2 regions of the Labrys sedimenti genome follow, and region 2 is predicted to be linked to the other one. Evidence: riboswitches for the same ligand, from Rfam matches in the RefSeq annotation. Region 2 holds a riboswitch; the other holds the start of a gene.

Region 1 (15,113 bases), on a different contig from region 2:
GGCCGAAACGCGTGGAGCGCCGGGATGCACCTCGGCGCCGACATGATGCGCGACCAGGCGAATGATGCGCTCGCCATCGGCGGGCGACAGTCGTTCACCCGTATCGGAAAGACCTTCCGACAGCCGGTCGACCCAGAGCCTCCCATCGGGGTTGAGCATCACCTCGACGATCGCGGGATCTTCGAGAAACGTGGCGATCGCAGACCCGAGGGCTGTGCGCAGCATTCGCGCACCGCGAAGAATCGCTTCCGATTTCTGGTGAGTTGCCGCCACGTCGTCCCCGTTCTCTTGCGGGTCCGCGATGTGCGGCCCTGGATCGGGGATGAGTAGAAGAGGAAGAAATCATGGCCTGACAACAACCGTCATGTGGTCGTCGTACTGTGGCGTACAAAGACAGGAGAACGGCGGAACGCTCGAATACTTGCGGCGCGCGCGTCAATGATTATTCCGCGTCGCGCGCGGGCGGGATGTCTTCCGAAATCTCCTGTCTGAGCTTCGGTCCTGTTGCGAGTCGACGGCCGAGCGCGGTCACGAAGTCATCATAGCGCTCCCCCGCCTTGGCGCGCGCCGCAAGCTGGGCCGGCTCGGGCAAGGGCGGATTGGACGTCAGCCAAAAGCGGATGAATACGGCGAGCGTCTCGACCGATATGCCGAGATCGCGCTCCATGCGCGCCATACGCCGGTCGAGCTGGTCGAGCCGCTTTGTCGTCGCCGCTTCCTGCCGCTCCGCAGCGTCGGGTGATAGGAAAGACGCGATGCCGGCCTCGGCGACCAGCGAAAGGGACACGTCGCGCCGCGCGGCATGGACAGCGAGCGCCTTCATGACGTCCGGATCGAGATAGACGGAAAGACGCTGCTTCTTCGGAGGCTTGCTCATCGGCGCCTCCTAAAGCTCGATGCCGTCGCCCGGATCCAGCGACGCCTGTCGAGCGACCTGGCGCATGGTCTGGGTCATGCGGCTGAGGCGAGCGGCGTCCTCCTCGACTTCATCGCGAGGATCGATCTCGAACTCGTTCTCGATGACCGGCTTACGCTCGACCGTCTTGGTGCGGCTCAGCTCAGGCTGGTGCCGCCGCTCCGAATCCGTGGGATCATCATCTCCTGCATCCTCCGCAGCGACGGGCGTGTTCAGCACCGGGCGTTCGGGCAAAGCCAGCGTGCTCCAATCGTCGGCCCTCGCGGTTGTCGGCTTGGTGAGTGCGGGCGGCGTCAGGATACGTTCCTGAAACCTGCGATCCTCGTAGTAGCGCGCCTTCTTGGCGCGGATCGGTGGAATGCCGGCGACCATGACGATCTCGTCCGACGGCGGGAGCTGCATGATCTCGCCCGGCGTGAGCAGTTGCCGTGCGGTTTCCGAGCGCGACACCATCATGTGGCCGAGCCATGGCGACAGACGATGGCCGGCATAGTTCTTCATCGCCTTCATCTCGGTGGCAGTGCCGAGCGCATCCGAAACGCGTTTGGCGGTTCGCTCGTCATTGGTGGCGAAGCTCACCCGCACATGGCAGTTGTCGAGGATCGAGTTGTTCGGGCCGTAGGCCTTCTCGATCTGGTTCAGCGATTGCGCGATGAGGAAGGCCTTCAGGCCATAGCCTGCCATGAAGGCAAGCGCGCTCTCGAAGAAGTCCAGGCGGCCGAGCGCGGGAAACTCGTCGAGCATCAGCAGCAGACGATGGCGCTGGCCCTTGGCGTGCAGGTCCTCGGTCAACCGGCGCCCGACCTGATTCAGGATGAGACGGATGAGCGGCTTGGTCCGGTTGATGTCGGAAGGCGGCACGACGAGGTAGAGCGTGGTCGGATGCTTGCCGCCGACCATGTCGGCGATGCGCCAATCGCAGCGGCGGGTGACCTCGGCGACGACGGGATCACGATACAGGCCCAGGAACGACATCGCGGTCGACAGCACGCCGGACCGCTCGTTGTCGGATTTGTTGAGCAGCTCGCGGGCCGCGCTGGCGATGACGGGATGCGGGCCGGCCTCGCCGAGATGGGCGGTTTTCATCATCGCCGCGAGCGTCGACTCGATCGGCCGCTTCGGATCGGACAAGAATGCGACGACGCCGGCCAGGGTCTTGTCAGCCTCTGCATAGAGAACGTGAAGGATCGCCCCGACCAGCAAGGCATGGCTGGTTTTTTCCCAGTGGTTGCGCTTCTCAAGCGATCCTTCCGGATCGACCAGGATGTCGGCGATATTCTGCACGTCGCGGACTTCCCATTCGCCGCGCCGCACCTCGAGCAGAGGGTTATATGCGGCCGACTTCACGTTGGTCGGATCGAACAGCAGCACGCGACCGTGGCGGGCGCGATAGCCGGCGGTCAGCGTCCAGTTCTCGCCCTTGATGTCGTGAACGATCGCCGAGCCCGGCCAAGTCAGCAGCGACGGCACGACGAGTCCGACGCCCTTACCGGAGCGGGTCGGCGCGAAGCACAGCACATGCTCCGGACCGTCATGGCGGAGGTAGTCGCGATCATGCTTGCCGAGGACGACGCCATCCGGCCCCAGCAATCCTGCGGCTTTCACCTCGTCAGGGCGGGCCCAACGGGCAGAGCCATAGGTTTCGACATTCTTCGCTTCGCGCGCGCGCCACACCGACATGCCGATCGCGACGGCGATGGAGATGAAGCCGCCTGATGCGGCGATGTAGGCGCCCTCGACGAAGATGGGCGGGGCATAGGCGTCGTAGAAATACCACCACCAGAAGAAGGATGGCGGATAGTAGATCGGCCAGCCCGCCAATTCAAACCAGGGGCCCCCGAGTTGAGGCTGAAAGCCCAGACGATAGGCGGTCCACTGTGTCGCGGCCCAGGTGGTCATCAGCACGATCAGGAACACGGTGAGGATCTGGCCCCAGAGGATTTTCGTCGCCGACATGGCAGGCACTCCGTTCTTGGTTGGGCTACATGCCGAGGCCGCGATTGCGACCGAAGCTCCAGTCGACGCCGCCAGCCCCGCGCGAGATGCCGGATACGTGCTGGCCGATGTGGCGTTCGAGGGATGGCGACCAGGGGACGAGCTGGAAGCCGAGGCCGTCGTCGATCATGGCGAAGCGGCCCGATGCGAGCGCGAAGCGCTGGCGATAGGTGCCCGCGACATACTCGCCCGCTCCAGCCTTCGAGAATGGCCGGCCGGTCTCGGCCGCGAGTTTTTGCCCCAGCGCTTCGACCTCACGTTGGCGCAGCGCTTCGATCAGTCCCGACGAGAAACTGACGCCCCGGCTCTGCCGCTCGGCGAGCCCTTCGCTGATGAGATGGTCAGCCCGCCGGTCCATCGCCTGACGCACCTCGGCGCCGAAGCCGCCGCCGCCAAGCGCGACCGGCTCGCGGGCGATGGCCTGCCGGTCTAGCCAGGTGGCGCCGGTCGCATGAACCTGCCGCTCGATGTCGAGATCGGAGCGGACGGCGAGCGCGACGCGGCGACGGCCCTGCGCGTCGTCGAACTTGCGCAGCTCGACGATCGAACCTGGGGCGCTGTCGCCGGCTGCGTCGAGATCGGGAAGCTTGATGTGATGGGTGCGCCCGTCGGTGCCGTCGACCACGGCGTAGGCTGTCCCCTTCAGCTCGTCGTCGAGGCCGCGATCGACCAGCCGACCGATGAGGGGATCGTCAACGCTCTCGCCGGCGAGCACATAGCTGGCCGCCCCGCGTTCGATACCGCGCTCGCTCAGGCCGCGATGAATGCGCTTGATAATGTCGCCGCGCTCGCCCAGCTCGCGCAGCGTCGCCTCGGCATTATCCGAGACGACCCATTGGCCGGGGCCGATCTGATCTGCAAGGCCGAGCGTCTCCAGCTTCCGCAAGCGGCCAACCTTCATCGCATGGAATTCGTCCGGCTGGCGGTCGGGATGCGGGGCGAGGTCGACGACGCCGGTGCGATAGGCATCACGCGAAAGCTGGCGGTCTAGGTTGGTCCAGCGCTCTGCGCCGACCTGCCGCTCAAGGTTGCGGCGGATCTCGTGGTCGGTGCGCGGCCCCAGCTCCTGGGTGACGAGATCCTGCGCGCGGGCGCGCATGCCTTCCTTGATGTAGTCGCGGGAGATGACGAGGTCCTGGCCGTCGTCGGTCCGACCCCGCAGGATGATGTGGACGTGGGGATTGTCGGTGTTCCAATGATCGACGCCCACCCAGTCGAGTTTCGTGCCGAGATCCTTTTCCATCTGCCCCATCAGGTCGCGGGCGTAGGCCTTGAGGTCGGACATCTCCGTGGCGTCCTCGGGCGAGACGATGAAGCGGAAATGATGACGATCGTCATGGGTCCGCTCGGCGAAGGCCTTCGGGTCGGCGTCCTCGGTCTCGGAACCGAACAGGCGAGCCTTCTCTCCATCCCGGGTCACGCCCTCGCGCTTGAGATAGCTGAGGTGCGCGCTGAGCGGCGCGATCCGAGCGCCATGACGGACGACTCGCGTCTTGATCACCGTGTTGCGCGATCGGCTGGTGAGCAGCCGGTTGGCCTGGACGGTCGCGCGCTGACCGCGCCCGAACCGCGAGCGGTTGCTCGAGCTGATCTTGCCGGAGCGGGAGACGCTGCCGCCGGCCCGCTGCGCGGCCGCCAAGGCCTGCGCGATGAAGGGCCGCGCCTGCTGAGCCCGGGTGGAGCGGATGCGACCAGGCCGGATGCGGAAATCGTCCTCGCCGCTCATGGCCGAGGCCCCGCACATCGCGCGAAGGCGCCGAAATTCTTGCGGAAATCGGGAAAGCGCAGGCTGTGCCGATCAGGCGCACCTCGCGCGGACGCGGAATAAGTCACTGAAAACACACGACCGCACCAAGCCGCACCTCGCGCGCTTTTATCTCGCCATCGTGCGGTTGTGCTGACTGCTCCTCCTGCGCGGACCGCCTTCCGTCCGCGAGACCACGCTATGGTGCGATGCGGCACGAACGCGATCATCGGGGGCCTCCATAGGCATTGCGCGCCACGAAAAGCCCATCGGATTGGGATGCGATCGCGCCCGGATCGGTCGTTGCGGCGTCGCCGGGCGCGCTTCCGCGACGCACTGGCGTTGCAGTCGCGCTGCTGGCAGACTGCACGACGAAGAGCGGCGCCCGCGTCCATGCGAGCGGATCGGCTGCAGCCACCCTGACGGGCCCGGCGAGTTCGCCGCCGCCGACAACGGGGGCGAGCGCGGCGACATAGGCGCGCGTTTCGGCAGGTAATAGTCGGCCGGCGAGATACTCCTCGTAACGACCGGGACCGGCGTTATAGGCCGCCAGGAAGCCGGGCGAACCGTAGCGATCGTGCATCTCGCGCAAATACGCCGCTCCGGCCAGGATGTTGTCGCGCGGGTCGTAGGGATTGCCGCCGAGCCGATGCCGGACGCGGAGTTCGGCCCAAGTGGCGGGCATTATCTGCATCAAACCCATCGCGCCGGCCGACGATATCGCGCGCAGATCGCCCGCGCTTTCGACGCGCATCACTGCACGAATCCACGTTTCGGGAACGCCGAACCGCTGTGCGGCCTCGGTGATGTAGGTGGCGTACGGCTCGCTTTGCGACGACCGCTCTGCCGGCGTTTTTTGCGCGCTGGCGGGGCCGGTTACCGGCATCGCTAATAACAGGCCGGAAAGGAGGAGGAAGGTTGTACGTCGGAGGGCGATCCTCCCCCCGACGACAGGTTGAATGCGGGCAGCGGACATCGCTCAGTCCCGCTCGCCGCGCTTTGGCGGGCGGTTCCAGTGCAGGCCCCAGGCGGATTTGTCGTCGGCCGACTGAAACAGGTTGGCGCGGATCGGATGTTCAAAGGTCGGATCGTCGAGTTGCAGCGATACGTACTCGCCAGCTTTCTCGCCGGTGCGCTTCCAGCCGGCGCCGATCTCCGCGCCGGTCTCGTTGCTGTTGGTGTCGAGCACATGGACGCGGAAGTCTGGCGCGTTCTCCGCATCGGACGGTTCGGCCGCGACGATGATGACGTCTTGGTGTAGAGACAGCGTCGTCAGGTGGCCGATGAAGCCGTCATTTTCGCGTATGAATTGACCGATCACGGGCATTGGTCGTCTCCTTCAGATTGCGGTGGACAGGGTCATGGGCGCGCCGTCACCGCGTCGGCGCGCGCCAGACGAAGCGGCCATCGCCGTCCTCGTCGGTGTAGAGAGGGGTGGCCCGGCCGATCACGGCGGAGGCCGGAAGCGGGCCGAAATAGCGACCGTCGAGGCTGTCGCGGACTTGCCAGTTCATCAGGAACAGTTCGCCGGCCGCGACCGAGCGGCAGCCCTGCCACACCGGGAGCGGGCGACCGCGACGATCGCGATCGAGCGCGTCGCCCATCGGCACGCCGTCGACGGTGATGGCGAGCCCGGTCCGGCAAACGCGCTGACCCGGGACCGCGGCGACGCGCTTTAAAAGCGGCACGCCGCGCGGCAGGTAGCCGCCATCGGACAGGAAGGTTGCGAGCGGCTCGGGCGCGTCTACGGCCACCAGATCGGTCACGTCGACCGCGCCCACATCGCCGATCGTGTAGAAGCCGACCGGCGTGCTGGCGGACGCGTTCCAGATCAGGCGCGGCGCGAACGAAGCGATCGAAGCTACGCCGATAAGCGAGACGGCCGCCGTCGTGATGACGGCGTAGGAGAGCCGGGTCATGCGCCGATCCTCCGACGCAGGAGAAAGGCGCGATGCTGGCGCGGACCATAGGCGCGCGGTGTTTCGCCGACGGTCATTCGGTTGTGGACGTGGCGCCAGTGGTCCGGCGAGACCTCGATCGGGTCGATGCCGCGCGCTTCGATGGCGTCGATGAGCTGGAGCATGCGCTCAACCTTCGGCCAGCCATCGACGTGCAGCAGGACCTCTGCGCCAGGCGTCACCGTCGGGACCGTCTGACACGGCGCGTCGCACTCGACTGTGCGCAGGATGTCGAGGCGCGAGACGACGGTGCCGTGTTCGTTCGCCGCCCAGCGCACCAGCGCGAGGACGTTGCCGGGAGGGAAGAAGAGGATGCGGCGGCGGCGGTCGAGGATCTGCTCGCGCTGCTCGCGACCGAAGCGAATCCAGTGTTCGGTCTGCTTCTCGACCCAGACGAGTTCGACTTGGGTGAACGCTTCGGGCGGCGGCTCGGCGGCAGCACGGCCGACGCGCATTGGCGCGGCGACGAGGCCGGTCATTGTCCTTCTCCTGACGGGGGTGGGAATTCACGCTCGAACAGCGCGCGCAGCATGTCGGCGACGGTCTGGCCGCGCTGGAAGGCGGCGATTTTGATGCGGCCCCGCATGTCCGCGGTGACGTCGATCGTCAGCCGCGCCGAGAAATCCTCGCTGGGGTGAGCCCGAAGGGAATGACGGCCGGGCGCCTTGATCCAATCTTCGGGATCGGCAGGACGTGCCGCAAAGCTGCGCTTGGAGGACCGCTCGCTCATGCACCGACCCTCGCGACTTCCGCCGCGAGCGCGGTGATCTCGCGCGCGCCAGGGCAATCCTCGTCCTGCTCGGCGGCGAGCCGACCGGTTTGCACGACGTCGGCAAACACGATGCGCTGGCCGATCGTGGTCGAGAGCAAAGGCGGGTGTTGATCCGCCAGCGTCTCGGCGGTCTCGCGGGCCAGGATCGTGCGAGCGGCGCAGCGGTTCAGCACGAAGCGCGCGGCGAGCTGCGGGCGATAGACGCGCGCCTCGCCGAGCAGCGCCAGCATTTCGGCCGACGCCCAGCCATCTAGCGGCGACGGCTGCACCGGGATCAGCACGAGATCGGCAGCAAGCAGCGCCGAGCGCATCAGGCCGGCGACGCGCGGCGGTCCGTCGATCACGACGTGGTCGACATCGCGCGCCAGCTCCGGGGCTTCTCGGTGGAGCGTATCGCGGGCCAGACCCACGACACCGAACAGCCGCTCCAGGCCTTCCCGGGCGCGCTGCTGCGACCAGTCGAGCGCTGAGCCTTGTGGATCGGCGTCGACCAGTGTGACACGCTGCCCACGTCGAGCCCATTCACCGGCCAGATGCAGGGCGAGCGTCGTCTTGCCGACGCCGCCCTTCTGGTTGAGCAGCGCCACGATCATGACGGTCTCCCGGCGATCGGGAACTCGTCCACAGCGGCCGAAAAACGCGGTCGCGTTAGAAAGATTCCGTAGGAATCTAGGTTAGATAAGTTACGGGGCTCGCAAGCTGCTGATTCAGCGCGAGGAATCGACGATTTCGGTCCCCGATAGCACGAGAGTCCGGTCCCCGATGGCACGATAGTGCCGGTCCCTGATAGCACGAGGCGATTCACAGCTTATCCCCAGGGTAAGATTTGGCGCGGCGACGGCGGCGCGGGATGCCAAGGGAATCCGGATCGGTCGGCACGAAGGAGAGGATTTCCGGACCGCCGAGGCACTGCTCGATCGTCAGCCGGTAACCGGGCAGCGGCTGGCGCTTGACGATGTCCCGCAGGTCGTAGGCAAAATGCTTGAGCGGCGAGAGGCTGCCCGACTTGGCGTGCAGATGGGGGAAGTCGAAGCTCCAGCCGAACTCCTGCTTGCCACCATGTTTGCGCACCAGGCGGTACAGCCAGCGTTCGAGGCCGCCGGTCAGGCCGAAGTAATTGCGGTCGATCGTCAGCACGAGTGCGTCGTCGAGCACCGCGCCATAGAACCAATCGGGCACGATCAGTTCGATACCGAGCGGGCGGCCGCGATGATCGGCGCGCTCCTTCCATTCGTTGATCCAAGAGAAGCGATGCATTCGCCGCTCGGTCGGCTGGCGAATCGAGGTCGCGACGGTGGTCGACTGGAGCCGGTCGAGCGCTGCCTTGAGGCGGTCGTAGTCGCGCAGCGACACGCCGCGGCCGATGAAGTTGAGAATCTCGTAAGGGGTGGTCGCCATCAGACGCGACGGGCGGAGCCCAACGTCGCGCGCCTCGACGATCTGTGACGCGGCCCAGATCAGGACGTCGGCGTCCCATATGGTCGCCATGCCATGCTCGGCGACGGCTTCGACGCGAATCTTCACCGCGCCGGCCTTGAAGTCGATCGGCGCCAAGCGCTTCGACTTGGCGAGCGAAAAGAACGGATAGGCCATGAGATCCTGCGCGTCGCGGGGCGCGAGATCGCCGGGCAGCGCCCGGAACAGATCGAGTTGCGCGCGCTCGCCGCTGTGATGCTGATGACTGGGCGACATGCGACCGTCTCAGCGCAGTGTGCGGCCTACGACGAGCGACGCGGCCTTCTGGGGCTTGGCGGGTGAAACGTTTCCGCTCGGATCGGAGGTCGAGGTGACGAGACCACGATCTGCCCAGGCTTGAAGGTCGTTTATGGAATAAACGACGCGGCCGCCCAGCTTGCGATAGGTTGGACCAGTGCCATACGTACGATGCTTTTCAAGGGTGCGCTCCGATAGGTTCAAGAAGCGCGCTGCTTCCTCGGTGCGCAGGTATCGTGGCGGTAGATTGGCGGCTTCCTCGCCCATGATCGAACCTCCGTGCTCTCGCGGCGGCCGCTACGGATGAGCGGCGGCCTGCGGGTACGGTGGCGAAAGAAGGCCGGGCAGTTGTCGTGGAGATTTGGGGGGAGCCTAATTCCCACACCGTGATCGGATCGTCGTCCGAGGCCGGCGGTCTGCGGCGCATCGCATGGCGGGCTGAGCCGGTTAGCCGCGGCGGTGGCGATGCCGAAGGAGTTTACGGTAACCACCCTCGATCATGCGTCTAGCTTCGCGTAGCAGAGACATGGTTGCATGTCGGCGCGACGAGGCTTGCCATTCGTCGCGACTGACATCGCCGATATCGAAGATCACCTGCGCAATTGACTGCTGCGTGGCGCCGTAGCGGAAACCGTCGAATGCTTGGAGCATTCTGCGAGCTCTGGCACGTTGCTGGGCTGTCAACCGCGTGTCTGGTGGCACGGCGCGGTGATGAAGCGTCGCGAGAAGGCGTTCAACCGACTCCAGACGGTCGAAGCCGCTGATGTCGAGCGGGATGACCGCGACCAACGGGGTGATCGTCGCCGACTCGCCGATCTGGATAAGCTGCAGCGATGGGACGTCAGCGTCATGCAGTCTGAAATCTGCGCCGATTGAATCAGATGCAAGCGGCGGCGGTAAGATCGCCGCTGTTGTCGTCGTCGCGAGAAGGTCTGGCGCCGTGTCGAGAATAACAGTGCTGGTATCGTCCGTAGGCGACCAAAGCACGGGAGCGGCCGGCGGCGGATCCAGCGGATCGACAGGGAAATCGCAACCCCCAACGGAGTCGGAAGTCTTCTAGATCTTGTTCGGGAGAGATGTCGCGATGCAGGAGCGCCGTGAAGTCACGGTCGTAGGCGTCATTGCGCCGAAGCCACTCCCAAGCAAGGTCAGACGCGCTCAGTCTATCGACGTGATCATAATTTGCCGAGGCTCGCCACTGAGAGGGATCCGGCGTCACAGCTTTGCTCCTCATCGTCTTCCGATCGAGTTCGGACTGACAATGATTACCGTGAGTTGCGTTGCGCGGAAGTCCAGGTTGAAGCAACAGGTGTTGCTCCCGAGGCATCGCGGGCGCTAACGGGCAAGGCTCTCTCTCGCGACTTCGCGGTAGCCGTGCTCGGACATCCAGCGCGCCCGTGCGAGGTGTGTCGCATGAACGCGACGGCAACGCTCCGGATCAGCGTCAGGATCGAGGCCGAACAACGTGCGTGTGGCTTCTCTCCAGTCGGCTCCGTCGCGCCATGAATCGATCAGGCGCAGGTACAAGGCCATATGCGCCCGGTCGTACGGCGTGAGAGCCGATCCCGTTGGTGCTTCATCCTTGAAGTCGTGCGTCGTCACCGCATCCCCCTGATGTCCGAAATATCCACTGTGGAGGGATTTGTTAACGATGATCTGACGCCGTTACGAATGCAAGCCGTGTCGCCGGACAATCGCGTCACGGCGGCGATATGCCGATAATCAGCGACGAACCTTATGATCGACAAGCATGACCCCTACGCCTTGGTCGGAGCTCAAGAAGACGATCCCATCTCGTTCCAAGGCTCGTCTCACCTCGTCGCGCGTGCTTTCGTAGATCCCGAGATTGCTCTCGGATTCCAATCGCTTGAGTGCGGTGAGGGATACACGGGCCTTGTCCGCGAGCGTCTCCTGTGTCCAACCCAGCAAAGCGCGTGCGGCCCGCGATTGTCGGGCGGTGATCATGCATGATCACCTCCCACTTGGACCTACGCGCACGCCAGAACTACGGCTATAATAGTCGCCTCTTAATGATACTTCCATCCGAATCGTGCTCTCGCGCCTGCCCGCGAGGCACTTTCACGGTGACTGATTCGGTCGCCTTTGGACGCCGAAGGCCCCGGCCTTTCGGCCGGGGCCTTGCGCCGGGCGTCAGTCGCCCCGGCGCCCGTTGGGGCGGGACCAGATCAGCGAGAAGGTGTCGCTGTCCTCGTCGTCGAAGAGGTTGGCGTAGATCGGGGCGTTGAAGCTCGGATCGTCGAGCTTGAGGCCCAGATAGTCGCGGCCCTCGTTGGAGCGCTTGGACCAGGCGGCGCCGATTTCGGCGCGGCCGACCAAGACCCGGTGGCTGGGGGCGTTCTCGCCGGTTGCGCGCTGGTCGGGAACGATGCGCACGTTCTTGGCCTGGACGCTGAGGGTGACGATTTCGCCGGTGAACTCGTTCGAGCCGGTCTTCTTGAAAGTGCCGATGGTCGCCATTGTAAGTCTCCGTTTTCCGTTTCCGAGCCCGCACCATTGCGGCCTCGATGGCGATCGGTTGGCCGGAGGCGATCGACGGCGCACCCCGCAGGGGCCTGACAGCTAAGGAGGGCTTTCTTGTCTCGCGAGGAATGGCGGCGCAGCCGGCAGGGGAAGAAAGTTTGACGCGGCTGTTGCGTCATAGGCGATCGGGGCTTTAGCCGGCCTTCGGCCAGATCAGGCCATTGAAGAGGCCGTTTGGAGCGGTCGAGACACGGTCACATGACGGAAGAGATGGCGGCCGTCCTGCATCGACAAACCGGCGCGTCGGCATGTCACCGGCTTCGTCCATCTCACGACAGGGGCCAGCACTGCTCTATCCTGACCTTCAGCCGCCGTTCGCAGGGGAGTGCCTCACCGGGTATTCTCTCGGCCGCTAAGACACGGGTCGCACGCAGGCAGCGCTTCAATGAGGGCCGTTTCTTCAGGACAGCGCCGATCCGCGCTTCATCGACCTATCGTCGCAAGAGGAGATGACGAAGAGGCCCCCCCGTAGCTCTGGCCCCTTGACGGGAATATGGGAGATCAGGCCCGTGCAAGGCCTCGGCCGGAAGGACCCGGGGCCGCCGCCATTCCCGCAACTCGTACAAGCGCGGTGATGCCGACAGCGACAGCGCCGATGACCGAGAACGTGATCTGCCATGCCTCAGATGGCATGAGGTGTTTCACGATGCCGTGGGTGGCGTGGAAGCCGGCAACAGCGGCAGGGGCGACGAAGACGATCGCTACGGTAAGCTTCAGCCACATCGGTTTGACGAAGGTGATCAGGAGCTGACCAGCGGCGAAGGTCGCGGCCGCGGCGACGAGGCCGACGGCGATCCCGCCGAGAACGCCTGCGCCGCTGCCGTGCGCCCACATTCCCACGGTTGCACCTACGAAGGTCGGCAGGGCGAAAATAGCCAGCGTGAATAGCAGCCAGCAGAGCACGCCGATTGCTGCGAGCGATCCGAGTATTCCGAGGATGATCATGACGGTGGCCTCCGTTCGAATAGGTTCAACGGTTTCGCCTGCCACCACCACCACGGCGCGATCGCACAATAGCGAAAGATAAAGGACGCCGGGAGCGGAAATCGCGAGCGACTTCCGCCTGGGGCAGCCAATTTTGCGGGGTCAGGGGGCAAACGGATCAATTTCATGGACAATCTCCGAAGCGCTGCCGTCGTATTCGCTGGCGGGCGTAACCGAAAGAGTGCCGTCACCGGCCTGGAAGATGACGATGGCTGCCATGAGCGTGGTGGCGAGGCTGAAGGCGAAGGCTTGGGCTTCGTTCGGGGACATCGGATCGGCTCCTGTCTTCGAGCGGAGGACCCTCCCCCGCTGACAGGCGCCCGAAGTGTCGGACTGGTCGCTGCAATCACCGCGCAGGCGCAGCCGGAGCGGCGGCATGCGCGCATAGCCGACCCTTTACGGGTTGATGGCGCCAAGCGACCCGTCCGGCCAAGGATTAGCGCATAGAAGCGGGGTGGTCCGCTCCGATCAGAGCGAGGTCGTGGTCGATGTTCACGCGAATGCGTTCCGAAGAATTGCTATCGCGAGAAACAGAGCGCCAATGGAAAGCACTACCGATCCTGAGACATAGGCGCACGCCGCAAGGTGCTGTCCGCGTTCGATCAGAAGTGCTACCTCAAGCGAGAACGCCGAGAAGGTGGTGAACCCGCCGATGATGCCTGTCGTGAGAAACAGGCGCGCATGCTGGGATAGCCCGCTGCGGAGCGCGAAATACTCGACGACGATCCCCATCAGGAACGAGCCGAGGACGTTGATGGTCAGCGTTCCGAACGGAAAACTGCTTGAGCCGAGCGTGCGAAGGGCCGTGACGTTGATCGCGTGCCGGGCCATGCCGCCGAGTCCCGCGCCGATGAAACAATCAGATAGTTCATGGTTGCCCTGTGCATGCGGCAACCAACAAGTCGAAGGCGAACACCTACCATCGACAGGCGGGTTGCCTGTGTTGGTAGGAGTCATCAGCCGGAACGGCGGTTATCGGGGAACTCCATCCCCGTCACCGTGCATGATATCGAAAGAGATCGGCTCTTGGTAGAGGTCGGGGCGGCGCTTACGCGCCGCCGAACCTCCAGACCGGGATGCCGAGCTTCTTGGCCTTGTCGGCGAGGTTGTCGTTGATGCCGGTGCCCGGGAAGTGGATCACGCCTTTCGGCACGATCTGCAGCATCTCGTCGTTGCGTTTGAACGGTGCGGCCCGGCCATGTTTCGTCCAGTCGGGTGCAAAGCCGATCTGTGGAACGTTGCGGGTCTTTGCCCAGAGGGAGGCGATCTTCTCGGCCCCTTTGGGGGATTTGCCGTGGATCAGCACCATGTCGGGATGCTTCGCGTGAACCTGATCGAGCTTGGCCGAGATGAGCTGGTGATCGTTGAAGTCCAGCCCGCCGGTGACGGCGATCTTCGGACCGGGAGGGAGGAGCACTTGCTGATCGGCGCGCTTCTTCGCCATCAGGAAGTCGCGGCTGTCGATCATCGCCGAGGTCAGATTGCGATGGTTGACCTTCGATCCGCTGCGCGGGAGCCATGACTTGCCGACGTGGCGTTCGTAATGTTCGGCAGCCTGGTCGCGCATCAGCTCGAAGGCGTTCTGGCGCTCGATCAGCGTCATGCCTTCGGTGATCAGGCGCTCAAGTTCGACCGACTTCACTTCGCTGCCGTCCTGTTCCCGCTGCGCCCGCTTCTGGGCCTGCTCGTTGTCGTCCAGTTCCCGACCGATCCGGTCGGTGGCGCGGTGAAATACGTTGGTGGTCGACCAGAGGAGATCGTCGAGGTCGGGTTCGAGGCGTGTGTCCTCCAAGGTGCTAATCAGGGCGTCGAAGATGTCGGCGACGGCGCCCGCGACTTGGTTGCCGTCGGGCAGAAGCCGTTGATCGGGCTCGTCGGCGAAGGGTCGGTAGCCGTGGAGCTGGAGTTCGTTGAGGACATGGTCGGTGGGTGAGGCTTCGTGGTGGGGTTCGTAATCGTCGTGATCACGCATGGGATGCTCCGTCGGTTGGACCGCGACCGTCGCGGCCTTCATGGCGACGAAGCCCACGGGCCGGACGGCCGGGCACCCGGAGCGCAAGCGCAGGGCTTGATGGCTAAGGCCGGCTATTTTGCCTCGCGATGGAAAGCGGCCTTCAGGCCGCGCCGGAAAATAGTCGGCCGCCGCCATTGCCCGGTTGGCCGGCTTGTGGGCCGATCGCCCTCTCGAAGGCCGAGGCGCGGTCCCCTCCGATGGATTGCCGCATCCGCTGAGCACGACGGCTAACCGCAGGCCCGTTCTCCTGCCGGCTATGCCGCCAATGCCATGAAGCGGACGACGTCCTGCGGCGCGACCTGCAAACGGGCTTCCATGCGCAGTGCGTTCAGGCCGAGCGTACGCAGATCCTCGTTGAAGTCTCCCAGCTCCGGCGAGATGACGATCGCTTCGATTCCGGCTGCGTGCGCTCGTTCGATCAGGGTGTCGCGCGCGCCGTCACCGGCCGGATCGTTGTCGCGGACGATGTAGAGCCG
Region 2 (15,113 bases):
CGGAGGCCATCACCGAAAAGCGGGCGACCGGCGCGATATTCTCGATCGGCGTCCAGCGCCTGTCGACGGCCTGGCCGGTGAGATAGCGCCCCAGCATGGGCAGCGATATCGGCGGCACCACCGTATAGACGATGGTGAGCACCACCGGCAGGGCAGCGAGCCCGATCGCAACCATGACGAGGCGCCGCCATAGCGTGCGCGAGCTTCTCCTGACGGCCATTGCAACCCCAAGTTTCGGCCTGTCTTCGGGCGCTGCCGCGTCAGCCATCACCCCTGCCCGATCCCTCGTTTCACGCTTCGTCATAGCGCAAAGCGCCAGCCCGCGCATCCGGCTCGTAAGAAAGGGTGACAACGACGCATGCAACCGGCGCCTGCGCTAGGCAAGAAGGCTGGCAACCCTCATATTAGGAGAACTGCTTCGCCAGGCTCCATCGATCATGCATCCTAATATCACCTTCACCCAGCTGCGCTGTTTCGTCGCCGCGGCCGAAACCGGCGGTTTCACCGCCGCCGCCCAGCGCATCCACCTCACCCAATCGGCCGTGAGCCAGGCGATCGCCGGGCTGGAGGATGCCCTCGGCGCCAAGCTGCTGACCCGCACGCGTGTCGGTGTGAAGCTCACCGATCTCGGCGAAGCCGCCCTGGTCGAGGCGCAGGCCCTGCTGGCGGGAGCCCAGCGCCTGGCCGCCGTCACCAAGGCCAGCGACAAGCTTTCCGGTACGACGCTGCGCATTGGCTCGGTGCAGAGCGCGGCAGCCAAACTGCTGCCGGGCTGGCTCAAGCCGTTCCGGGCGCTCTATCCGCAAGCCGGCATCACCCTGCATCTGGGCACCGACGAGGAAGTGAACGATTGGGTGCTTGCCGACGCCGTCGATATCGGCATCAGCGGAGAACCCCATCCCGAACTCGACAATACCATCGTCGCCAACGACGATTTCGTGCTGATTCTGCCCGGCGGCCATCCCCTGGCCAAGAACGCTTCGATCGGCCTGGAGGCGATCGATGGCGAGCGCGCCATCTTTTCGGGCGGAGGCGGCAACCGCCAGCTCGACGACGCGCTGGCGGCGGCCCGCAGCAAGCCGAACGTGCTGTTCCTGGTGCGTGACAATGCCACCATCTTCGGCATGGTGCGCGAGGGCATCGGCCTCACCGTCATGCCCGACCTCACCCTACCGGACGACACCAGCGGCCTCGCGGTCCGCCGGCTGACGCCGCCGCTGCGCCGCGACCTGCATGCCTCCGTTCGCAAGCAGGGCATCAGTCCCGCCGGCCAGGCCTTCCTGGAGCTGCTGCCGATCGGCAAGTAGCGTGCTTCAGTTCAGGGGAGCAGGCACCAGGCCGTATCGCCGCATGATCGCGCCCATCTGGGCGAGATCGGGCGTGTCGGCCGCCAGCAGTGCCGCCACTTCGCGAAAGTAGTCGATGCCGAGCACGCCGGGCGTCAGCACGACGAGGCAGGTCGCCGGCACCGGCCCGTCATTGCGGAAGGCATGGACAGTGCCGCGCGGGATGAAGAGCGTCTCTCCCACACTCAATCCAACTTCGCCGTCTCCGATTCGGAAGGTCATCTCGCCTTCGAGGCCATAGACCGTTTCATCCCAGCTTTCGTGATAGTGCGCGACCGGCATGCGGGCATGCGGTTGAACGACCATCTCGAACATATCGAGGCTGCCCCGTGTGTCCGCCTTGCTGTGCAGGAAGCGCAGTTCCAGGCCCTTGATGCTGATGATTTCCGGCATGATGCGATCCCCGGTCGACAGTTCCGAGACAGAGATGAGCGGTCGTTCCCTATGAGCTTGCGCTCCAATCGCCTCCCCGACAAGGGCGGACTTTGCCTTCCGGCGCAGCTTCTCAGGCGGCCTCGGCCGCGGTCTCCAGCAGCCAGGCCAGGAAGAGCTCCGCGCCCCGGCGGATGGGCGGGCGGGCGCGCACCCAGTAATTGCCGAGCAGCAGCCCGTCCTGCGGGCCGACGACGGCCAGCAGGCCGTTGCGCAACTCCCTCTCGATCAGGCGCGGCGAAGCCAGCGTCATGCCGAGGCCCGCGCTCGCCGCTTCCCAGGCCGCATCGTCGATCTCGAAGCGATTGGCCATGCGCACCTCGCGCCATTCGACGCCATTGACCTCTGCCCAGCGGCGCCAGTCCCAGTCGTCCTGCGTCGCCGAGATCAGGGCTCCCGAAGCAGCCAGTTCGGCGGCACCGGCATCGCGATAGCGGGCGGCCACATCGGGTGCGGCCACCACAATGCAGACATCGTCGAACAGCACTGCTCCTCCCTGGACGGGATTTTCCGCGCGCGAATAGCCGATGACGAGATCGATATCGTCATGATCAGCCATGGCCGAGACCGGTGTCTCCAGGCGGACACGGATGGAAGGATGAGCCTGGCGGAAGCGTCCGAGGCGCGGAATCAGCCAGCGCAAGGCCAGCGACACCGAGGCGCGCACGAGAACCTCGTTGGCGTCGCGCTGCAACGCCGAGGCTGCCGCGGCGATGATGTCGAGCGCCGGTGCGGTCGCCGCCGCAAAACGGGCGCCCTCCGCCGTCAGCTCGATGGCATTGTTGGAGCGGGCGAGCAGGCGTACGCCGAGCCCTTCCTCCAGATGGCGCACCTGGTGGCTGACGGCGCTGGCCGTCACGCCCAGTTCCTCGCCCGCCGCCTTCAGGCTGCCGAGGCGAGCCGCCGCTTCGAAGACGCGCACGGCGTTGAGGGACGGAAGACGACGAGGCGCCTGCATCGATTTTCCTCATGCAGCAATCAAAGAACGCGTTTGTTTGCAGGGATGAAATCTGTGACCTCATCAAGCATGACGATTGCAGCAAAATCAACGCCGCTGGCCGGGGCGCCTGGCATGAGTGCCAACGCCAAGGGTGCCCTCTGGCTCCTGATCGGCACCGCTTTGTTCACCCTGATCTTCGCCTCGGGCCGTTTTGCCGGCCCCTTGCTCGCGATCCCTCAGATCCTGCTGCTGCGCTATGCCAGCGGCTTCGTCACCCTGCTCGTCGTGGCCAAGGCTGGCGGACATTCGCTCGTTAGCCTGCGCAGTCCGCGGCCGGGCCAGCATTTCCTGCGCGCCTGCTTCGGCTGTTTCGGCGGCCTGTCGGCCATCTATGCCGCCGCCCATATGCCGGTTGCCGCCGCCAGCGCCATCGGCTTGCTCGAAGGCATCTTCGTGGTGGCGCTTGCCGTGGTCATGCTGGGTGAGACCGTGGGCTGGCGCCATTGGCTGGCCGGCCTCACCTGCGGCCTCGGGGCGCTCGCGGTGGTGATCGGCCAGCACTCGGCCACCACGCCGTTCGGCGACGTCACCATCCCCGCGGCGATGGCGCTGCTCGGCGCCGTGCTGATGGCATTCGAGATCATCTATGTGAAACGGCTGACCAAGGGCGACACGCCGCTTTCCATGCTGGCCCATGTCAACCTGTTCAGCTTCCTCCTGATGCTGGTGCCGGCCTGGCTGAGCTGGAAGAGCGTCGGTCCCGGCCCGATCCTGGCCTGCCTGATGCTCGGGCCGGTGGCGATCCTCGCCCAATATTGCAATATCAGGGGCTATCGGCTCGCCGACATCGCCGTGGCCGGGCCCATCGGCTATAGCTGGATCGTGTTCGCCGCCCTGCTCGGCCTCCTCGCCTTCGGCGAGGTTCCCGACCTCAAGGCCGGGCTCGGCTGCCTCACCATCCTCGCCGGCGGCTATTGGCTGACCCGGCTCCCCGCGACCAGCGGCGGCTGAGAGACGATCTCACCCGCCGGTCTGGGTGATCACCATCTCCAGCATCTGAGAGGCTTTGGTGCGGTAACGCTCGCGGTGGCGCAGCATGCGGAAGGCGCGGGGCGGCATGTCGAAGGCGATTCGCACCAGCCTCCCCGCCTGCAAATCGGGCGCCGCCACCAATTCTGACATCACGGTCGCAAAAGGCCCCGAGCGCACCGCAGAACGCACGGCCTCGTTGGACGGCAGCACCAGGGCGATCTCGAGGGCGGCCGGATCGACGTCCCGTCCCCGCAACGCCTCCTCGAAGACGGAGCGGGTGCCCGATCCTTCCTCACGCATGATCCAGCGCGCAGTGGCGATGTCATAGGGCCGCACCGTGCGCCCGTCGGCCCAGGGATGGCCCGGCGCCACCACCACGATCAGGCGGTCATGCGCCACCGTCTGCACCGACAGGGCCGGCTCGTCGATGGCGCCCTCGATGAAGCCGATCTCGGCCGCCCCTTCCAGCACGGCCTGGGTGACGCTGAGGGTATTGCCGATCTCCAGCCTGAGATCGACATGCGGATGGACGTCGTGATAGCGCGCCAGGAAGGGCGCTACCCAATAGCTCGCAATGGTCTGGCTGGCATGCACCACCAGCGAGCCCCGCGCCCCGCTGCCGAGTTCGGACAGAGCCAGTTCCGCCGCCTTGGCCGAAGCGAGCGTCGCCCGCGCCGTCGGCAGGAATTCCCGCCCGCCCGGCGTCATCTCGATGCGGCGGCCGACGCGATGGAACAAAGCCGCGCCATAACGATCCTCCAGCACGCGGATGGCCGAACTGACGGCCGACGGGGTCAAATGAAGCACGGCCGCAGCCTGTGTCAGGTGTTCACGCTCGGCCACCGCCACGAAAATTCTGAGCTGCTCCAAGGTCATCACAAAACCATTCGATTGGATCGAATGATTTCTACACTATTTTGAAATGGATTGAACAGAGTCAATAAGGCAGAAGAAACCTGTAAATTGCAGGTGGATCATGAGCAGCAAACTCGGCAGCCGGTTGAGCGATATGACGGGACTTCGCGGGATTCTTCCCGGTGCAGGCCTGTGCATCATCGTCACCGCCCTCGCCATGGCCGCCGAGCTCATCGAGACCACGTTGTTCGGCAAGGCCTGGCTGGAGGCTCTCGTCCTCGCCATCCTGATCGGCGCCCTGATCCGCACCTTCGCCCAGCCGCATGCCCGCTTCGATCGCGGCATCACCTTCGGCGCCAAGACCCTGCTCGAGGTGGCGGTCGTCCTGCTCGGCGCCTCCGTCAGCGCTGCCGCCATCGCCGATGCCGGGTTCGGCCTGATGGCGGGCATTGCCGGCGTGGTGATGGTGTCGATCATGCTGAGCTTCGGCATCGGCCGCGCCTTCGGCCTGCCGCACAACATGGCCCTGCTGGTCGCCTGCGGCAATTCGATCTGCGGCAACTCGGCCATCGCGGCGACGGCGCCGGTGATCGGTGCCAACGGCAAGGACGTCGCCGCTTCGATCGCCTTTACTGCCGTCCTCGGCGTGGTCGCCGTGATCGGGCTGCCGCTGCTGGTGCCCGCGCTCGACCTCACCCCGGGCCAATATGGCGTCCTCGCCGGACTGACCGTCTATGCCGTGCCGCAGGTTCTCGCCGCCACCGCGCCCGTCGCCGCCCTCAGCGTGCAGATCGGCACCCTCGTTAAGCTCGCCCGCGTGCTGATGCTCGGCCCTGTCATCGTGGTCCTGGCCCTCGTCAGCGATATCCGGCGCAAGGCGGATGCCTCGGCGGCAGGTACGCCCACCCAGGCACACCCCCGCCTCAGCCAGATCGTGCCCTGGTTCATCATCGGCTTCCTGGTGATGATGGCGTTGCGCTCCTTCGGCCTCCTGCCGCAAGCCTCGCTCCAGCCGATCGCCTCGGCAGCCAATACGCTCACCATCATCTCGATGGCTGCGCTCGGCCTCACCGTCGACATCCGTGCCGTCGCCAAGGCCGGGCCGCGGGTGACCTCGACGGTGATTCTGTCTTTGCTCGCCCTTGGCGTGATCAGCTACGCGCTGATCGTCCTGCTCAAGGTTGCCTGAAGACCGTTTCCAGCAAGGCACGCGCCTCCTCCCAATTCCCCGTCGCCAGGGAATGGGGCGAGACACCGTCCGCGGGCGAGTGCCAGCGCAGCGGCAGGGCGCCCGGCCTCAATAGAACCTGCTTCGGCCGAAACCGCAGCAATTGCTCGGCGCCCTCGAAGGCGGCGATCTCCGGCCCCTCCAGGATCACCTCGCCGTCCCCCGAGAGCTGGAGCAGGTCTCCCGTCTCGAAATCGACGAAGGTGAAGCCGCAGCGCGGATCGGCCAGGATATTGCCCAGCGTGTTGAAGAAGAGATTGCCGGCAAAATCCGGTATCAGCAGGCTGCCGTCGTCCTGCACCGCCACGAAGCCCGGCCTGCCGCCGCGATGAGAGACGTCGACCTGGCGGCGGCCGTCCGCGCGCGTCACCGAAGAGGCGATGAAGAGCGTCTCGGCGCCGGCGATCAGCACCGCCGCGGGTCCTTCTATGCGATCGAAGCGCCGGACCGGCAGCGTGGAAGTCGCGGCCGGATCGCGTGCGAAGCCGAAGTCGCGCAGGCGGATATAGCGCGGGCAATTGCCGAAGCTCTCGCCAACCTCGACGTCGAAGGCATCGGCCCCCGTGCGCCGTACCGTGCCATTGAGCCGGTTGCGCCGCCTCGTATGCAGTTCGATGCCGAGCAGGCCGATCGCGGCGCCGTCCTCCAGGCCTGAGGCCAAGGGGTCGGCGGGATCCGCTCCAGCCGCGACATGCAGCGTGTGGGGCTCGGGAGAATGGAGGAATCCTGGCAGGCCGGCCAGGATCGTCGCCCACATCTTTCCGGCATGATCGGCTGCACCGACGACGATGAAGGGAAGCAGCGGGTAGAAGTCGCGATGCTGCTCGATCAGATGGTCGCGCAACACCCGCCGCCCGACCATATCCATGCGCTCGGCAGCACCGGCCCGGCGCTGCAGGGCGAGCTCACCCTCATGCCACGGCGAATCCGTGGCGACAGGCACATTGCCATCCATGACATTTGCCTTCCGGAAGCAATAAAATGAAATCGAGCCGAGATGCCCCTGGGATCGCCAGCATCCTGCTGGCTCCAGGACACACCATGCTCCGAAGAAAAAGAGCTGGCAGGATGCTGGCCGTCCCGGGGACGATCAGGCCGCCAGCCCGATTGCGGTCTTCTGGAACGGCACGAAGCCTGGCAAAGCCTCGACCCGCCGCAGCCAGGCGCCGATCTGCGGATAGGGCGTCAGATCGACATTCCCCTCCGGGGCCGAAGCGATGTAGCTGTAGAGCGCCACATCAGCCGCGGTCGGTCGATCGAGAACGATCCAATCGTGTCCGATCAATTCCTCATCGATCAGTTTAAGGATGGCGTGCGCCGCCGCCAATGTTTGTTCGACATCGTATTTGGCCCCGAACACCGTGATCAGGCGCGCCGCGGCGGGGCCCATGCGGAGCTGCCCCGCTGCGACCGAAAACCAGCGCTGAACGGCCGCTGCAGCAGCCGGATCGGTCGGCAGCCAGTTCTCCAGCCCGAGCTTGCGGGCGACATAGACGATGATGGCGAGCGAATCCGACACGATCACGCCGCCATCGTCGAGGACCGGTACCTGCCCCAGCGTGTTGAGCTTGAGGAAATCCGGCGTCTTGTGCTCGCCGGCCTTCAGGTCGACGCCGACCAGTTCATGTGGCACGCCCACCAGCGACAGAAACAAGTGGGCACGATGGGAGTGTCCCGACAGGGGATAGTGATAGAGCTTCATAGCTGACCTCCTCGCCGATACCGGCGCTATCGGAGCACCTTGATCATTTCGATGTGGATAGAGAATATCGATTGATTGGAAGGCATCATTCCAGATATCGAAACAATCGGAAATTGGAGGCGTCATGGATCGCTGGCAGGCCATGCGGGTGTTCGTGAAGGTGGCCGAGAGCGGCGGCTTCGCCGAGGCCGCCCGGCGCCTGTTCATGAGCCCACCCGCCGTCACGCGGGCCATCGCCTTCCTCGAGGAGACCATCGGTGCGCAATTGCTGGTCCGCACCACCCGTTCGCTCAAGCTCACGGAGACCGGGGAGCGCTACCTGCATGACTGCCAGCGCATCCTGGCCGATCTCGCCGATGCCGAAGCCGCCGCCGCCGGTTCCTACACCACCCCGACGGGCACGCTGATCGTCACAGCGCCCGTGATGTTCGGCCAGCTCCATATCCTGCCAGTGGTGATGGACTATCTCGGCCGGCATCCGGTCGTCAGCGCGCAGACCCTGTTTCTCGACCGCATCACCAATCTGGTAGAGGAGGGCATGGACGTTGCCATCCGCATCAGCCATTTGCCGGATTCGGAGCTGACGGCGATCCGCGTCGGCAGCATGCGGCGGGTGATCTGCGCCTCGCCCGCCTATCTCGCCGAGCATGGCGAGCCGCGCAGCCCCGCCGCGCTTGCCGGTCACAGCGTCATCGCCAGGATCGGCGCCTGGCCGCGGCTGGAATGGCGCTTCGGCCGCGACGAGAAGATCAATGTCGGCATCCAGCCAAGGCTGATGTGCAATCTCAACGAATCGGGGATCTCAGCCGCCATCTCAGGCTGGGGGTTGGTGCGTGTCTTCGCCTATCAGGTCGACACGGCCCTGCGCGAAGGCACACTCCGCACCGTGCTGACCGAGTTCGAGGAAGAACCGGTGCCTGTTCATATCGTCCACGCCGGCGGCCGCGCGCCCTCCGCCAAGGTGCGCTCCTTCGTCGATTTCGCCGTCGAGCGGCTGCGGGCGAACCCGATCTTCGGAGATCTTGCACGAGCCCGACCATCCTCCTAGATAGGAGGTATCGCCAATTCAGTGAGTGTGAAGCAATGGATCTGAACCTGAACGCAACGCCGCTTTGCCTTGTGTCAGGGATAAACCATTCTCATGCCTGCTTCGATCACGCTCTCCAATCTCTCCTGGTCCACGCCTGACGGCCATGCGCTGTTCTCCGGGCTCGACCTGAGCTTCGGCTCCGAACGGTCCGGCCTCGTCGGCCGCAACGGCGTCGGCAAGACGACTTTGCTCAAACTGATAGCAGGGGATCTCCAGCCCCGTTCCGGTGGTGTTATCGTCCATGGCAGCCTGGGACGCCTGCGCCAGGCCGTCCAGGTCGGGCCGGACGAGACCGTCGCCGATCTGTTCGGCGTGACCGATGGCCTGGCCTTGCTCGCCCGAGCAGAATCGGGCCAGGCCAGCGCCGAAGAACTCGCCATGGCCGACTGGACACTGGAAACCCGCCTCGCGGCGGCCTTCGCCCGACTCGGCCTTCCCATCGAACCCGGCACCGTCCTGACGACGTTGTCGGGCGGACAGCGCACCCGCATCGGCCTGGAGGCGCTGGTCTTCGCCGAGCCGGACTTCCTGCTGCTGGACGAGCCAACCAACAATCTCGACCGGAACGGCCGAAAAGCCGTCATCGATCTCATCGCCGGCTGGCGCGGCGGGGCGCTGGTGGTCAGCCACGACCGCGAACTGCTGGAGGCCATGGACGCCATCGTGGAACTGAACTCGCTCGGCGCCTGCGTCTATGGCGGCAATTGGAGCCGGTACCGGGCGCGCAAGGCCCTGGAACTGGCGGCCGCCCGCCACGATTTGGGCGAGGCCGAGAAGCGGCTCGACGAAGCCGAGCGAAAAGCCCAGATCGCGGCGGAACGCAAGGCGCGCAAGGACAGTGCGGGCCGCAAGGCCCGGGCCAAGGGCGATGCGCCCCTGCTGCTCCTCGACGCCAAGAAGGAGCGCAGCGAAAAGAGCGGAGGTGCCGGCGCTCGCCTGGCCGAACGCCAGCAGTCGCAGGCGACAGAGGCCCTCTCCAAGGCGCGCGAGCGCCTCGAGATCCTGCAACCCTTGTCGGTGAGGCTCGCGCCCACGGGCCTGCCCCCCGACAGGATTGTCCTGCGCCTCGATGCGCTGCAGTTCGGCTACGAGACGGGACAGCCAATCCTGAACGGCCTCTCCTTCACGCTCGCCGGGCCGGAGCGCGTCGCCGTCGTCGGGCCGAACGGCAGCGGCAAGACGACATTGCTCGACCTGATTACCGGCCGCCTCCGGCCACAGGCAGGCCAGGTGCAGGTCCTTCCCGGTTTTGCCCTGCTCGACCAGAAGGTAAGTCTGCTCGACCCGCAGGAGACGATCCGCGACAATTTCAAGCGGCTCAATCCGCAATCGGACGAGAATGCCTGCCGTTCCGCGCTGGCCCGTTTCATGTTCCGGGCAGACGCGGCTCTCCAGAAGGCCGGCAGCCTCAGCGGCGGGCAGATGCTGCGGGCCGGCCTCGCCTGCGTCCTGGGCGGAGAGCGGCCGCCGCAATTGCTGATCCTGGACGAGCCGACCAATCATCTCGACATCGATGCGATCGAGGCGGTGGAAGCAGGCTTGCGTGCCTATGATGGCGCCCTGCTGGTGGTCAGCCACGACGAGAGCTTCCTTGATGCCATCGGCATCTCGCACAGGCTGGAGTTGCCGCCAACGGCTTGACCCCACCGGGACCCGGGCCGTATTGTGGGGCATCGATAGGGGATGGAGTCCCCCCAAACCGCCGCAAGGCTGATGACTCCTACCAGGTGCTTCGCGCCGGTAGGAGGTTGTCCCCGTCTCCCGCTTTCGTCGAAGTGCCGCTGCAATCTCTCTGGAGGTATGCCATGCACCCTTCGCGACCGGGACGGCCGATATCCTTTCTCCTGCTTCGTATCTGGCTCATACTGGCCCTTCTCGGCCTGATCGGACTTGCCATCGCCTGGCGTCTGGGGCTGATTCCGCCATGAATCAGGCATTGCCGGGATTTCAGATTGGCGGTGGCCCAAAGCTAATGCCGTTCACTCGAGCGCCTTCGCGTTTGCACTACCCTTGTAGTGTTTCCTTGCTAGGTGATCCGCATTGGGCCTAAGCCCCGGCTATCCTCATCGGACCAGCCTCTTGCCGCCGAAACCTTCATCTCTCTCACCGAATTTTCGGAGCATCCATGTCACCCGTGCTCGCCAACACCATCATGATCGCCATCGGCGGCGCCATCGGCTCCGTGGGACGTTATTGGATCGGCTTGTGGATGGCGCCCTATAGTGAAAATCTGCCCTGGGCGACCATCCTCATCAACATCGCCGGCTCCTTCGCCATCACCTTCTTCGGCGCGCTGACCATCGCCAATGGCCGGGCGCCCCTGCCGGATCTGTGGCGGCTGTTCTTCATGGTCGGCATCTGCGGCGGTTTCACCACCTTCTCGTCCTTCAGCCTGCAGACCTTCGAACTCCTGCACATGAACATGCCCCTGCGCGCCCTGATCAATGTCGGTGTGTCCGTGGTGCTCTGCGTCGCCGCCTCGGCGCTCGGCTTCTATGGCGCGACGGCGATCAACGGCACGCAGCAGGTGGCACAGGTGCAGGTCGACGAGGAAGCATCCTGACTTCGGATCCCCAGCCAGGTGCCGCACCTGGCATCAGCCGCCGATCTCGATGTTGGAGACGTCGAAATCCTGATGATGGGCGATGGTGGCGGCACCGATGGCGCATTCCATCTCGCCCAGGGTCGACAAGCGGATCTGTGGCCTGGTCATCCCCGGTACGATGCCGGCGCCGACCGCCTGCGACAGCCTGTCGAGCCGGGCGGCGAGCACCGGGCGCATGGCGCCGCCGAGCACGATCGTGCTGGGGTTGAAGATGTTGGTCAGCGATGTCAGCCCGATGATGAGATGGTCCGCGAGTTCGTCGATGGCCGCGCCGGCGTTGCGATCCCCGGCATGGGCGGCGGCCGCCACCATCGCCGGCAAGGCGGAAAGAGAATCGACGCCGAAGCCCTGCCCCGGCCGATAGAAGCGATCGAGTGCGGCAATGTTGACGAAGGTCTCCAGGCAGCCCTCCTGCCCGCAGGAGCAGCGCGGGCCCCTCTCGCGGATGCGGATATGGCCGAACTCGTTGCCCGTGCCGCCCGCGCCGCGGACGAGGCGCCCGTTGACGATGGCCGCCCCGCCGCAGCCGGCCCCGAGCTTGAGATAGACGATGGCGTCTGCCTGCAGCCCGGGCTGGGTATAAACCTCGCCAAAGGCGGCGGCATGGGCGTTGTTCTCGACAAAGACAGGCGCGCTGAGCGCCTGCTCCGCCAGGGCCTTCAGGTTGAGATCCTTCCAGCCCAGCATGGGCAGGTGCACGACATAGCCGTCCGAGCGCACCAGGCCAGGCACGGTGATGCCGATCGAGCGCAAGGGCTGCGCCAGGCCGCGGGCATAGGTCGCGATGGCATCGACCGCCGCCTCCGGGCCAACCGGATGAGCCAGGCGGGCCGTGCGGCTGTCGACCACCCCGAGCGCCAGGTCGATCAGGGCAAAACGCACCACGCCGACGCCGATCTCGGCCCCGAGAAAGTAGCCGCCGCTCGGATTGAGGGTGATGTCGACACCGGGCCGGCCGACATCCCGGCGCGCATTGTCCTCGCGAGAGGTGCGCCGCTCGACCAGGAGAGAGCTGGCCGTGAGATTCTCGACCAGGTTGGTGATGGTGGCGGGGGTCAGGCCGAGACGCCGGGCGAGTTCGGCCCGGGGCATCGCCCCTTGCAGGCGCAACTGGGTGAGAATACGCCGCTCGTTCACATAACGCGCGAAGGTCTGGTCAGCCATGATCTCACTCTACCCGAATCTCGACGGCGCTTCGCGATTTGGTGGTACCATCACGAATCACGAAGAGGCCTTAGCCACCCTTGTCATGCCTGGGCTTGACCCGGGCATCCAGCAGCCCGTGCTTCGATGTCTCGAAGGGCAGGCTGGATTGCCGGGTCAAGCCCGGCAATGACAAAGGTTGAGCCAATTCGCTTCACCTATTCTCCAGAGACTCCCATGGCCTTGTTTGCAAGCGCCTTTGCGCTTCGAGGCAATTTTGTCCCATCATATGCGACCTGGGGTACCGAAAGGAGCAAAAGCCTTGCACTTCATATTTGTTTAGATAATAAATAAATTATAGAAAACACAGGAAGCCCTGATGCCGAAGAAGGAAGAGCGCCGCCTCAAGGTCGGCGTGCTGGGCTGCGGCCCGATCGCGCAGGCCGCTCATTTCGAGAGCTGCACCAAGGCGCGCAATGCCGACCTCTACGCCATCTGCGACGTCGCACCCGACCTGCTGGAGCGCATGGCCTGGACCCACCAGCCCGAGAAGACCTTTTCGGACTATGGCGCCATGCTGGCAGATCCCGAACTCGATGCGGTGATCGTGGCGACCTCGGACGCCTTCCACGTGCCGGCCTCGATCGCCGCGCTGGAAGCGGGCAAGCATGTGCTCAGCGAAAAGCCTGTCGGCGTCGGCGTCGAGGAAGTGGAAACCTTGCGCACCGCCGTGGCTGCTAGCGGCAAGGTGTTGCAGGTCGGCCATATGAAGCGCTTCGATGCCGGGCTGGAAGCGGCCAAGGCCTTCATCGACACGGAAATGGGCGAGATGCTCGCCCTCAAGGCCTGGTATTGCGATTCGACCCATCGCTACCCAATGACGGATGCCGTCCAGCCCCTAATGGTCACCAGCAAGCAGGCCCGCAAGCCAGCCGGCGATCCCAAGGCCGACCTCCAGCGCTATTACATGCTTGCCCATGGCAGCCATCTCGTCGACACCGCGCGCTATTTCGGCGGCGAGATCGTCGAGGTCGAGGCGCGCTTTTCCGAGCGCTTCGGCGCACGCTGCTGGTTCGTCGACATCGCCTTCGCCAATGGCACGCTCGGCCATCTCGACCTCACCGTAGCCGTGCGCATGGATTGGCACGAGGGCTTCCAGATCTATGGCGAGCATGGCAGCGTGCTCGGCAAGACCTATAACCCCTGGTACTACAAGAGCAGCGACGTCGACATCTTCCGCGAGAAGGACGGCGCCACCACCCGCGTGCTCGGTGCGGACGGCCATTTCTACCGCCGGCAGCTGGAGGGCTTCGCCGACGTCATCCTCAAGGGCGCGCCGATGCGCGGTGCCGACATCGAGGACGGCGTCGCCTCTGTCAGGGCGATGATCGCCATCGCCCAATCCGTTCGCGAGGGCCGTGCCGTGCGGCTCGCCGACGTCAAGGGAGAGCTGTGATGCGGCTCGGCATCTTTGCCAAGACCTTCCCCGGCGACACGCCGGGAACGGTGATGGCCGCCGCCCGCGCGGCGGGCTACGGCGCCGTGCAATACAATATGGCCTGCTCGGGCCTGCCCCCCATGCCCCCGGCCATTCCGGACGGCGTCGCCGAGGCGGTCCATGCTGCTGCTCTCGGTCAGAAGCTCGATGTCGCAGCCGTCTCCGCCACCTACAACATGATCCATCCCGATCCGGCCCAGCGCTGGCGCGGCCACGACAGCCTTGAAATCATCGCCGGGGCGGCCCGCGGCATGGGAACGCGCCTGCTCACGCTATGTACCGGCACGCGCGATCCGGACGACCAGTGGCGCGGCCATCCCGACAACGCCACGCCGGAGGCCTGGCGCGATCTCGCCGCCAGTCTGGAAACGGCGCTCGATATCGCCGAGCGGCACGATGTCGATCTCGGCATCGAGCCGGAACTGGCCAATGTCATCGATTCGGCCGCCAAGGCCCGCGCCATCATCGACGAGATGGCGAGCCCCCGGCTGAAGATCATCCTCGACCCGGCCAATCTCTTCGAGGTTGCCTCCCTCGCCGAGCAGCAGCGCCTGGTCTCGGAAGCCATCGACCTCCTGGCCGACCGCATCGTCATGGCCCACGCCAAGGACAGGGACGCCGCCGGCGGCTTCACCACGGCCGGCAAGGGCGTGCTCGACTACGACCATTATCTCGCCGGCCTCGCCCGCATCGGCTTCGACGGCCCCCTGGTCACTCATGGCCTCGCCGCCGGGGAGGCGGCAGAGGTTGCCGCGTTTCTCGGCCGGAAGCTGGCGGAGGTGATCGCGTGATGAGGGGCGCTGAACCCCGCAGAACCACTCCCTTCTCCCCTTGCGGGAGAAGGAGAGTCGTGGCTCCTTCCGACGGCCTGGAGCATTTGAGCCGATGAACGCGACCTTCCAGCGCGACAACCTCAGCCTCGCGGTGCATGACCGCGGCAGCGGCATGCCCGTGGTCCTCCAGCATGGCCTGTGCGGGGATGCTGCCCAGCCGGCCGAAATCTTTCCCTTCGAGCTGCCGGCGCGCTGCCTTACGCTCGAATGCCGCGGCCATGGCGGCTCGGACGCCGGCGACACCCGGCTTCTCTCGATCGCAACCTTCACCGACGACCTGGCGCACTGGCTCGACAGCCTGGCGCTTGGCCCGGTCGTCCTCGGCGGCATTTCGATGGGCGCGGCGATCGCCCTGCGCCTCGCCGTCACCAGGCCGGACCGGGTGCGTGCGCTGGTGCTCGCCCGTCCG

Evidence for each region. A riboswitch is a leader RNA that binds a small molecule or an ion and turns the genes downstream of it on or off. The one in region 2 is predicted to bind fluoride.
Region 1: another riboswitch for fluoride. It lies ahead of crcB (fluoride efflux transporter CrcB); the one in region 2 lies ahead of crcB (fluoride efflux transporter CrcB).

Annotation. Positions count from the first base shown of each region.
Region 1 is NZ_JAXOUF010000003.1:149,657-164,769, forward strand. Features, by position in the region: gene trbB (P-type conjugative transfer ATPase TrbB) at 1-225, opposite strand, end outside; gene U1R88_RS12285 (CopG family transcriptional regulator) at 443-877, opposite strand; gene U1R88_RS12290 (conjugal transfer protein TraG) at 887-2,872, opposite strand; gene U1R88_RS12295 (relaxase/mobilization nuclease domain-containing protein) at 2,898-4,637, opposite strand; gene U1R88_RS12300 (lytic transglycosylase domain-containing protein) at 4,882-5,631, opposite strand; gene U1R88_RS12305 (DUF736 domain-containing protein) at 5,635-5,982, opposite strand; gene U1R88_RS12310 (S26 family signal peptidase) at 6,029-6,574, opposite strand; gene U1R88_RS12315 (DUF2840 domain-containing protein) at 6,571-7,092, opposite strand; gene U1R88_RS12320 (hypothetical protein) at 7,089-7,343, opposite strand; gene parA (ParA family partition ATPase) at 7,340-7,978, opposite strand; gene U1R88_RS12330 (replication initiator protein A) at 8,187-9,077, opposite strand; gene U1R88_RS12335 (helix-turn-helix transcriptional regulator) at 9,087-9,365, opposite strand; gene U1R88_RS12340 (DUF2285 domain-containing protein) at 9,546-10,085, opposite strand; gene U1R88_RS12345 (transcriptional regulator domain-containing protein) at 9,976-10,425, opposite strand; gene U1R88_RS12350 (DNA -binding domain-containing protein) at 10,434-10,700, opposite strand; gene U1R88_RS12355 (helix-turn-helix domain-containing protein) at 10,821-11,063, opposite strand; gene U1R88_RS12360 (DUF736 domain-containing protein) at 11,250-11,576, opposite strand; gene U1R88_RS12365 (hypothetical protein) at 12,141-12,584, opposite strand; gene U1R88_RS12370 (hypothetical protein) at 12,726-12,893, opposite strand; gene crcB (fluoride efflux transporter CrcB) at 13,116-13,454, opposite strand; fluoride riboswitch at 13,564-13,625, opposite strand; gene U1R88_RS12380 (DUF2493 domain-containing protein) at 13,672-14,595, opposite strand; gene U1R88_RS12385 (DUF7146 domain-containing protein) at 14,892-15,113, opposite strand, start outside.
Region 2 is NZ_JAXOUF010000010.1:186,977-202,089, forward strand. Features, by position in the region: gene U1R88_RS24555 (transglycosylase domain-containing protein) at 1-268, opposite strand, end outside; gene U1R88_RS24560 (LysR family transcriptional regulator) at 438-1,307, shown strand; gene U1R88_RS24565 (cupin domain-containing protein) at 1,314-1,739, opposite strand; gene U1R88_RS24570 (LysR substrate-binding domain-containing protein) at 1,852-2,736, opposite strand; gene U1R88_RS24575 (DMT family transporter) at 2,851-3,729, shown strand; gene U1R88_RS24580 (LysR family transcriptional regulator) at 3,739-4,626, opposite strand; gene U1R88_RS24585 (YeiH family protein) at 4,727-5,794, shown strand; gene U1R88_RS24590 (pyridoxamine 5'-phosphate oxidase family protein) at 5,781-6,788, opposite strand; gene U1R88_RS24595 (glutathione S-transferase family protein) at 6,924-7,535, opposite strand; gene U1R88_RS24600 (LysR family transcriptional regulator) at 7,660-8,583, shown strand; gene U1R88_RS24605 (ABC-F family ATP-binding cassette domain-containing protein) at 8,677-10,266, shown strand; fluoride riboswitch at 10,296-10,355, shown strand; gene crcB (fluoride efflux transporter CrcB) at 10,751-11,188, shown strand; gene U1R88_RS24615 (ROK family transcriptional regulator) at 11,222-12,394, opposite strand; gene U1R88_RS24620 (Gfo/Idh/MocA family protein) at 12,753-13,829, shown strand; gene U1R88_RS24625 (sugar phosphate isomerase/epimerase family protein) at 13,829-14,662, shown strand; gene U1R88_RS24630 (alpha/beta fold hydrolase) at 14,757-15,113, shown strand, end outside.